2 regions of the Marinococcus halophilus genome follow, and region 1 is predicted to be linked to the other one. Evidence: riboswitches for the same ligand, from Rfam matches in the RefSeq annotation. Region 1 holds a riboswitch; the other holds the start of a gene.
What was found. A riboswitch is a leader RNA that binds a small molecule or an ion and turns the genes downstream of it on or off. The one in region 1 is predicted to bind S-adenosylmethionine.
Positions count from the first base shown of each region.

Region 2: another riboswitch for S-adenosylmethionine. It lies ahead of B5066_RS14470 (methionine biosynthesis PLP-dependent protein); the one in region 1 lies ahead of metK (methionine adenosyltransferase).

Region 1 covers NZ_FVZD01000006.1:600,025-604,726, reverse strand. Annotated here, with positions in the region: gene metK (methionine adenosyltransferase) at 1-989, opposite strand, end outside; SAM riboswitch class I at 1,142-1,249, opposite strand; gene B5066_RS09235 (thiol-disulfide oxidoreductase DCC family protein) at 1,297-1,692, opposite strand; gene pckA (phosphoenolpyruvate carboxykinase (ATP)) at 1,871-3,454, shown strand; gene ytkD (RNA deprotection pyrophosphohydrolase) at 3,539-4,030, opposite strand; gene B5066_RS09220 (YwpF family protein) at 4,086-4,556, opposite strand; gene B5066_RS09215 (MalY/PatB family protein) at 4,553-4,702, opposite strand, start outside.
Region 2 covers NZ_FVZD01000006.1:1,666,275-1,670,976, forward strand. Annotated here, with positions in the region: gene B5066_RS14460 (flagellar brake protein) at 1-228, opposite strand, end outside; gene B5066_RS14465 (bifunctional homocysteine S-methyltransferase/methylenetetrahydrofolate reductase) at 276-2,117, opposite strand; gene B5066_RS14470 (methionine biosynthesis PLP-dependent protein) at 2,144-3,247, opposite strand; SAM riboswitch class I at 3,340-3,446, opposite strand; gene B5066_RS16850 (hypothetical protein) at 3,505-3,669, opposite strand; gene prsW (glutamic-type intramembrane protease PrsW) at 3,693-4,340, opposite strand; gene B5066_RS14480 (asparaginase) at 4,443-4,702, shown strand, end outside.

The DNA of each region.
Region 1 (4,702 bases):
GTGGCAATCGAAATGGAAACCGGCTGCGCCACGCCGATTGCATACGCAAGCTGAACCTCACATTTATCTGCAAGTCCTGCTGCAATAATGTTTTTTGCTACATAGCGCGCGGCATATGAAGCGGACCGGTCGACCTTTGTCGGGTCTTTGCCGGAAAACGCCCCGCCGCCGTGACGGGCATAGCCGCCATACGTATCAACGATAATTTTCCGTCCGGTAAGTCCGGCGTCCCCCTGCGGTCCGCCAATGACAAAACGGCCGGTTGGATTGATGAAATAATTGGTTTCAGCATCCAAAAGCTCTGCCGGCACGACCGGCTCGATAACGTATTTATGCATATCCTCTTCAATCTGGGCTAGCGTTACCTCATCGGAATGCTGGGTGGAAATAACGATCGTTTCCACCCGAAGCGGTTTCCCGTCGTCTCCATATTCCACCGTTACTTGCGTCTTTCCGTCGGGACGCAGATACGAAAGATTACCATCTTTGCGAACTTTCGTTAACTGGCGTGCCAGCTTATGCGCAAGAGAAATCGGCAGGGGCATAAGCTCATCGGTTTCATTATCTGCATACCCAAACATCAAACCCTGGTCCCCCGCTCCGATTGATTCCAATTCGTCCTCGGTCATCGAGCCTTCACGAGTTTCAAGCGCTTCATCAACGCCCTGGGCAATGTCGGCTGACTGTTCATCTATTGACGTCAAAACTGAGCATGTTTCGTAATCAAAGCCGTATTTCGCCCGGGTATAGCCAATATCTTTCAAAGTTTCCCGGGCAATTTTGGGAATATCCACGTATGTAGATGTCGATATTTCACCTGCTACTAACACGAGCCCCGTGTTCACTACTGTTTCCGCTGCCACACGGGCATTCGGATCATCCTTTAAAATTGCATCTAAAATCGCATCGGAAATCTGGTCACATACTTTGTCCGGGTGTCCTTCTGTAACAGATTCCGACGTAAATAAACGTCGTCCAATTGTAGACACGCTGCTGCCTCCTTTTTAACTGCCTGCTACGGGTGTACTCTCCTATTCTCGGGGTAGACGAAAAGAAAACGGCAGTAGGCCGTTGTGTACAAGAAAAGCCCCTTGTCCCAAAAAAATTGAGGGAAAAGGAGCTGTCAGTTCAGCTTTTTCGCCTCTTATCTTTCAAGGCGCCTATCCGCCTCTCCAGGTTAGCACCTTTCCGTTCCCGGATGGTTGCTGGGCTTCTCAGGGACTGTCCCTCCACCTGCTCAGGATAAGAGTATCCGTTCGTACAAAATCGTAACGCAAACCCTATTTGATGTCAAACTTAGTGCCCTTCCCGCTGGCAGGTGCTGCTATCACAAAGGAAATGAAACCACTGGTACCGGTTTGTTGATACCGTGTGGTACAGCTTCCGGCCAAGCGCCTCTACTCCCGGCAGCAGAAACACTGCCTTTAACGGCTTTAATGCTGGAATAGTATAGCACAATTTTTTCACAGTAAAATATCCGGCATACACATACGTGCCATCTTCTACACTATGCATCTGCTCTTCAAGCGGCTCTCCTTTGAGCATCGGGTATTTTTCGAATAAATCCTCATCATATATAGATTTCCAATCTACTGTATCCGTTTTATCTATAGCTGAAAGATAAGTATGGAACCTGGTGCATAACGGACAGTCGCTATCGTAAAACACAATAAATTCCGATTGTTGTTCCATAATTTTCCCCTTTCCTTGCTTTCTTACGTCTTTTCCCTCTAAACACTGAAAATATTCATGAACTTTTTGCACAATAAGTATGTACTATTTAATTAATTGTGTTACACTATTTTATATTATATCCATCATTAATGATGAATAAATCCAACTTCCCCCCTCATTAAAGGAGTGATTGTTTATGAAGCCACCGTTCGCTTCCAAACCTGAAACGAATCTATTGAATGAAGCGCACGTCCAATGGAACCTCTCTGTCCCTGCGCTTGTGAAGCGCTCGCTGGCACTGCAGGAGGGGTCACTCACAGCTGAAGGCGCTCTTGCTGTGAAAACAGGCAAATATACCGGCCGCTCGCCAAAAGATAAGTATATTGTCGACGAGCCCGGCAGTTCTCCTTCTATTGACTGGGGAAATGTAAACAGGCCAATGTCCGAAGAAGTATTTAAACAACTTTACAACAAAGTGATGGCTCATTTAAACAATCAGAATGAAGTCTTCGCAAGTGATGCCCTTGCAGGTGCTGATCCAGACTATCAGCTTCCCGTCCAGGTCATTACCTCCTATGCCTGGCACCAATTGTTCGCACGGCAGCTGTTCATTCGCCCTGATGGAAGGGAAACCCCTTCCACTCCACCCTTCACGCTTATAGCTGCACCAGAATGCAAAGCAGATCCGGAGGTTGACGGCACCTTATCGGAAACATTTATCGTCATCAGCTTTGCAAGACGCATAATTTTGATTGGTGGAACAGAATACGCCGGTGAAATGAAAAAATCAATCTTTTCTGTCATGAACTACCTGCTCCCTGAACAGGGCGTGCTTCCAATGCACTGCTCGGCAAATATAGGGAGCGACGGAAAAAGTGCACTGTTTTTCGGGCTTTCCGGCACCGGGAAAACGACGCTTTCTGCTGATTCTTCCCGGCTCCTGGTTGGCGACGATGAACACGGCTGGTCCGAAAACGGTATTTTTAATATTGAAGGCGGATGCTATGCAAAATGTTCGAACCTGTCCAGACAAAAAGAACCTCAGATCTGGAACGCTATCCGTTTTGGGGCCGTACTTGAAAACGTCGGCCTGGACGATGCCAGTGGGAAAGTCGACTACACTGACACGCATATTACCGAAAACACCCGGGCGGCTTATCCCATTGAACACGTCGAGGGAATTGTACCTTCTGGCACAGCCGGACATCCGTCAGCAATTATTTTTTTAACTGCAGATGCCTTCGGCGTTCTTCCGCCGATCAGCCGGCTGACGAAGGAACAGGCCATGTATCATTTTCTCAGCGGCTACACAAGCAAACTAGCCGGAACGGAAAGAGGCATCACTTCTCCAGAAGCTACATTTTCCACCTGCTTCGGAGCACCGTTTCTACCACGCCAGGCTTCTGTATATGCAGAGATGCTCGGGGAAAAAATTGATGCACACAATGTGCCTGTTTTTCTGGTGAATACCGGTTGGAGCGGCGGCGGCTACGGTGTCGGCAGCCGTATGGATCTTTCGTACACCCGTGCTATGGTGCAGGCAGCTCTAAGCGGCGAACTCACCAACGCAGCCACTGTGGAGGATCCTATATTTGGGCTCCATATTCCGGAATCCTGCCCTGGCGTTCCAGAAGATATGCTCCAGCCGAAGAAAATGTGGGCAGAAGCCGGAGAGTACGAGGTCCAGGCCCGTATGCTCGCCCGCAAGTTTGCAGAAAATTTTAAGCGGTTTTACGATGTGCCCGGCGAGATCTCAAAAGCCGGACCGACGCAGCTGTAGACGGAATTCTCCGCATAGCCATAAGCCGCATCCACTATGATAAAAAGGAACCGGTATCTGTATAGTCACAGACGCCGGTTCCTTTCATTTTAAGGTAATATATCCTGCCTCCTCGGCATATTTAACCGAACGGGGAAGTACTTCGTCTTTCATAATAAAGCTGTAGCCGGGATGTTCACGGATATTGCTTGGAAGTGTTTCTATCAGCACCGGACCATCCGTTTCCATATAATCCTCGTGAGAAACCAGCGAATCTACAACCGCGATGTATATATTTTTTATTACATCTTCACTCCGGCCCACTACCTTATACTGGCCAAGAGAGCGTATGACTTCAATGCGGCCGCCGGTTTCCTCATCAACTTCCCGTACAGCTGCTTCTTCAGGTGTTTCTCCCTCTTCGATTTTCCCGCCCGGAAACTCCAGCCCCCGTTGGGAGTGACGGGTCAGGAGCCACCTGCCGGCATACAGGCATATCACCCATACATGTCCCGGCTTGTCTGAAAACGGGAAGCCATTTAACGACAATTCTACTTCGTTATTGTAGTAGTCCCGGAATTTGTAGCAGGTTGTCATATGCCCTGATCCTCACACATACGTATCACTCCACTTCTCTCATCTCTCCGGGGAATTATTTTTCCTGGCGGCTGTATAACCGTGCGGCCATCGCCTTGGACCAGGAGCGCTGATCGTTCTTCCGCTCGTGAAACTCCTCCAAAAGCTGATCGCCTTCATATCCTTCGGTAATCAGCTCCTGTAATATCAATTCGGTGATATTTTCATCTTTTCCAGCCATGTACGCCTGGATTAACACACCAAGAGAGTGTTCCAGGCGCGTGGTTTTTTTCACAACTCCTCTCAGAAGAGCTGGAGCATTATCAGGATGGGTGATCACTGCTTCCATCAGCATTTCTTCTTCATGCTTTTCCCACTCATGAATAATACCTTCATATTCTGTAGGTATGACCGCATCGAGCAGCCAGGACTTATCAGGTTCTTCCCGATTGATGATGAGGCCTTCCTTCATTTTTATCTCATGCATTTCAATCACGTCCCCGTCTTTTTCAAACAGGCTGAGGCGCATAAGGCGGAACGTCTTCATGATTTACGGCCGGCAAGTTGAATGGTGCGTTCATACGCTTCTTTTAGACGGCGCACGCCCTCATCGATATGCGAGCGGGGGCAGGCGACGTTAATGCGGACAAATCCAGCGCCTTCCTCCCCAAAGATATGCCCGTCGCTCAATGC
Region 2 (4,702 bases), 1.1 Mb from region 1:
TGAACGGAATGAATAAACAGCACTGTCTTCTCCAACATACCAAACATGCACTGCTCTGCCTGCCTGAAAAGAAATGCTTTTCCCGGTTTCCTGGTCCGCGGGCAAAGCAATTGTAAACGTATTTTCATCTGCATCAAGCAGCTGGGATTTGTATTGAACCTTATTGTCATGCGGTTCCTTTGTATTTATGTTTTCATGCAAATGCCAAACGCTTCCAATTTCGTACAATAGCTAAAACCCCTTTTATATTATATGTCGGACGAAAGGAAAAACTGTTAAATTTCTGTAACGCCAGCTTCCGTCTGCTCCCGCACATACCTTGTCAGTTCAGCCGTAATTTCATAGCGCAGAAACGGCGTAATTAAATAAATACCGTTAAAGTACCGGAGTGTTTCATCAATCAGTTCTTTCGCAATAGCGATTCCTTCCCGTTTGGCTGCTTCAGCATCATTCCCGCAGGCTGCCATTCGCTTTCGCGTATCGTCTGTTAACTGAATGCCCGGCACTTCATTGTGAAGAAACTCTGCATTTCCAGCGCTCACTAGAGGCATTATTCCGATAAATACAGGAGCTTCGAGTTCCTTGACCGCTTCGTGAATTGTTTTAATCCGGTTAACATCATAAACGGGCTGACTCATAAAGTAATGCGCCCCCGCATTCACTTTTTTCTCCAGCCGTTTCACGGCTTTATCAATATGAAGCACGTTCGGATTAAACGCTCCCCCAATGGAGAAATTTGTTTTTTCTCCAAGCGACTTTCCGGAAAACAGACGCCCTTCGTTCATTTCCCGGATGAGGGAAATGAGTGAAACAGAGTTGGCGTCATATACAGACTTTGCTCCTGGAAAATCCCCCACCTTGGAAGGATCTCCGGTAATGGCAAGCAGATCCCGCACACCAATGGTATGAAGTCCCAGCAGATGGGACTGCAAACCGATCAGGTTCCGGTCCCGGCAGGCAATATGCAGGAGCGGCCGGGCAGAGCTCTGCTGCTTAAGCATCGCCCCCATCGCCAGGTTGTCGATCCGGGGGGAGGCGAGGGAGTTGTCGGCAAGTGTCACTGCGTCCGCCCCAGCGTCGTGAAGCGCCTGGGAGCCGCGCATAAATTTCCCCGTTTTCAGCTTCTTCGGCGGGTCCAGCTCTACAATAACCGTATTTTCATTTTTTACTTTTTCATGGAGAGGGACAAACTGTTCCTTTTCAGCTGGGGGCTCAGCTGCTGGGGGCTCCACCTTCACTGGAGGCTTAGTTTTTTCCGGCACGTCGTGTTTCACTGCTTCCGCTATCATGCGCACGTGTTCGGGGGTTGTGCCGCAGCAGCCGCCTATCAAACGTACGCCTTGTTCTTTAAAGCGGAATGCCTGTTTATAAAAGTACTCGGGATTGGACTGGTAGACATACCGGCCATCGTACCAGTTTGGCAGACTGGCGTTAGGGTAGGCGGAATAATACGCCTTTCCGGTCAATTCTGCCTGCTCAAGGGATTTCAATATATGATACGGGCCCATACGGCAGTTGAGACCGACCACTGAAGCGCCGGCGTCCTCGAGCCGGCTGAAAGCTTCACTGATCTGCACCCCGCCGTGCATAACGCCAACGTCTCCAAGCGCCACCTGGGCGATAACCGGGATTTCTGCATCCTTACTCTGGATGTAGCGGACAACCTGCAGAAGCTCTGGCAGGTCATAGAACGTTTCAAGCAGCAGGCCGTCCACCGGCTCCGCCAAAAAGACATCCACTTGCTCCTGCAGCGCATTTCTCAAATATTCATCCGAATATTCACTTACCTGGACGCCTTTAATGCCTCCAACTGTAGCAAATACATACGCTGTTTCACCTGCTGCTTTTCTTGCAAGCTGCACGCCGGCACGGTTAATATCCAACACTTTATCTTCAAGCTCATAGCCTTCAAGCTTCACCCGGTTGGCAGCGTAAGTATTCGTTTGAAGGATATCTGCCCCGGCCTCTGCATATTCCCGGTGAGCGCGCTCCACAGTATCTGGACTGGTCAGGTTCATGGCTTCAAACGAACCCTTATAGCCTTTCTGATAAAGATACGTCCCCATTGCCCCGTCGCCGATCAAAATTGAGGAACTGAGTTTTTTGAGTACGTTCATAGCTTTGCCCCTCTCCTGGTTGTTAGTTACAGCGCCCTTAGCGCCTGCTCGAGATCCTCAATTAAATCGTCTTTATCTTCGATGCCGATGCTGAAACGAAGCAGCCGGTTATCTACGCCGTTGTTAACCCTTACTGCCTCTGGCATGTCGGCATGTGTCTGCGTGGCCGGATACGTGATAAAGCTTTCAACTCCGCCCAGGCTTTCTGCGAAAGTAATGATTTTTATATTTCGCAAAAACGAGTCCACCCACTCTTCGTTTTCGAGACGGAAGGAAAGCATGCCTCCCCGTCCGGAGTAAAGCACATCCGTTATCTTTTCATGGCGGCTGAGATACTCTGCGATCGCCTTCCCGTTTTCTGTATGCTGCTTCATGCGGAGCTTTAAGGTTTTCATACCGCGCATGAGCAGCCAGGAATCAAACGGGCTTAAAATTGTCCCCATGCCGTTCTGAAGCGCACCAATTTTTTCGGAGAGCTCGTCCACGTTGGATACAATCAGGCCGGCAATCAGATCATTATGCCCTCCTAAATATTTCGAGGCCGAGTGTACTACAATGTCAGCGCCTTCTTCGATTGGGCGCTGAAGTACCGGGGTATAAAACGTATTGTCTACAATAAGCCAGGCCCCGTGCTTTTTCGCGAGCAGTGACAGTTCCTTCAGATCCGCTTCCTGCATCAGCGGGTTCGTCGGTGTCTCAATAAACAGCGCCTTCGTTTTCCCGGTAATCAGCTGTTCGAATGCTTCAAGATCCCTCGGGTCACCGTATGTAACCGTCACGCCCCAGCGCCGCCATCCTTCTTCAAACAGACGGTACGTACCGCCGTAAATATCGCTTGTTGCAATCACTTCATCACCGGTTTCAAAGATCGCAAACAGCGTCTGAATAGCAGCCATCCCCGAGCTGAGAGCAAACCCCTGTTTACCTCCTTCGAGCGCGGCGATACCATTTTCGAGAAGATCTCTCGTCGGGTTCGCCGTCCGGGAATAGTCGTATCCCGTGGACTCTCCAATACCTGTATGTTTATACGCTGTGGAAAAATAAACAGGAGGGTTTATTGCACCGGTCCGCGGGTCGGAATTATTCCCCAGTTGTGCAAGGATGGTTTCTATCTGCAGTTGCTTTGACATGTCACAGCCCTCATTTCTCTAAAATTAATGCATTAAATGTACGAAAAGGCCTTCTTCCGTAGACAGAAGAAGACCTTGGCATGCAATACTTCTTCTCATCTCGCAAGCACAGCTTGCAGGAGTTAGCACCTGACCGCATCTTTTGCAGCTGGTTGCTGAGACTTCCAAGGGCCGATCCCTCCATCTCTCTTGATAAGAAACGTTATATGATTACTTTCCAAAGTACATGAAACGAATCGATATTGCAAGTCACCATTTTACTCCGGCGCAATATCAATATGCAGCTGGCTTTCATTGCCGCAGACACAGCGGCGAAAACCCGTTTCCATTTCCCCGTTGGTGTTCTTTCTGCCACGTAGAATATACTTTTCGCCGCATTTCGGGCAGCGGATAACAACGCGGTAGCGGCGGTCTTCTGACATAGTAGCTTCGTCCTTTCGAGTTGTTATTTCGCATTGGCTTTATTAGCCTTTGACAACGCAAACCACCATAAAAATAGCATGAACGGTATGAGATAATACAGAATATTGGCTAAAGAAGCACTTAATATATAATCATACAGCCCGTGAAAGATAAGCGGAATGGCAAGGGCAAGAAAAAAAGAGAATAACCTCCTGCCATGGCGAGAGGCGCGCTTAGCCGATACCGCATAATATCCCATGATCACCCCGAGGAGCGCATGAACCGTTACAGGCAGAAGAGCTCTTGTAACCGCTGTTTCAATGCCGTTTGCAATTAAGTACAAAATATTTTCGAGCGAAGCAAATCCAAGCGACAGGGAAAGTCCGTATATAACGCCATCATAAGTATTTTTAATCGGAGCAAAACGCAGCACAAATGTATATAAAAGGAAAAATTTAATTCCTTCCTCCAATACAGCGGCCTGAGTGTACTGGGCCGCGAAAAGCGGCATGCCTACTCCTTCTGTTTCGAGCGCGTGCTCGATTACAAGCACTGGAAACACGATCAGCACCCCGATGACAAACGCCCGGATGACCGGCAGCCTCCGCTCCACGTCCGCCCGGCGTTTTAATGTAAAATATAGCAGTAAAGCGACAGCCGGCGCCAGGGCCGCCATAATCAGTGCGATCACCTTTCGTTCTCACCCTCTCTTGTTAAACGTATCGTATCATGCTATGTTCAGATTCGTAAAAGAATAATGACAGTCCAGCAGAGCCGACGAGGAGGAATTGAAATGAAAAAAATACTAGTTATCCATACAGGCGGCACGATCGCCATGACCCAGACAGAAGAAAGCGGCGTCGAGCCAGGGCTTCATAATCCGTTAAGCCAATGGAGCCGCATTGCTAATCAAATTGCTGAAATTGTGACGAGCGATTTTCTACATCTCCCTTCCCCTCACATTACTCCGGAGCATATGCTTTCTTTGCACGAACATATGCTTGAAAAGCTGTCCGAAGATATATATGACGGGGTCGTCATTACTCACGGCAC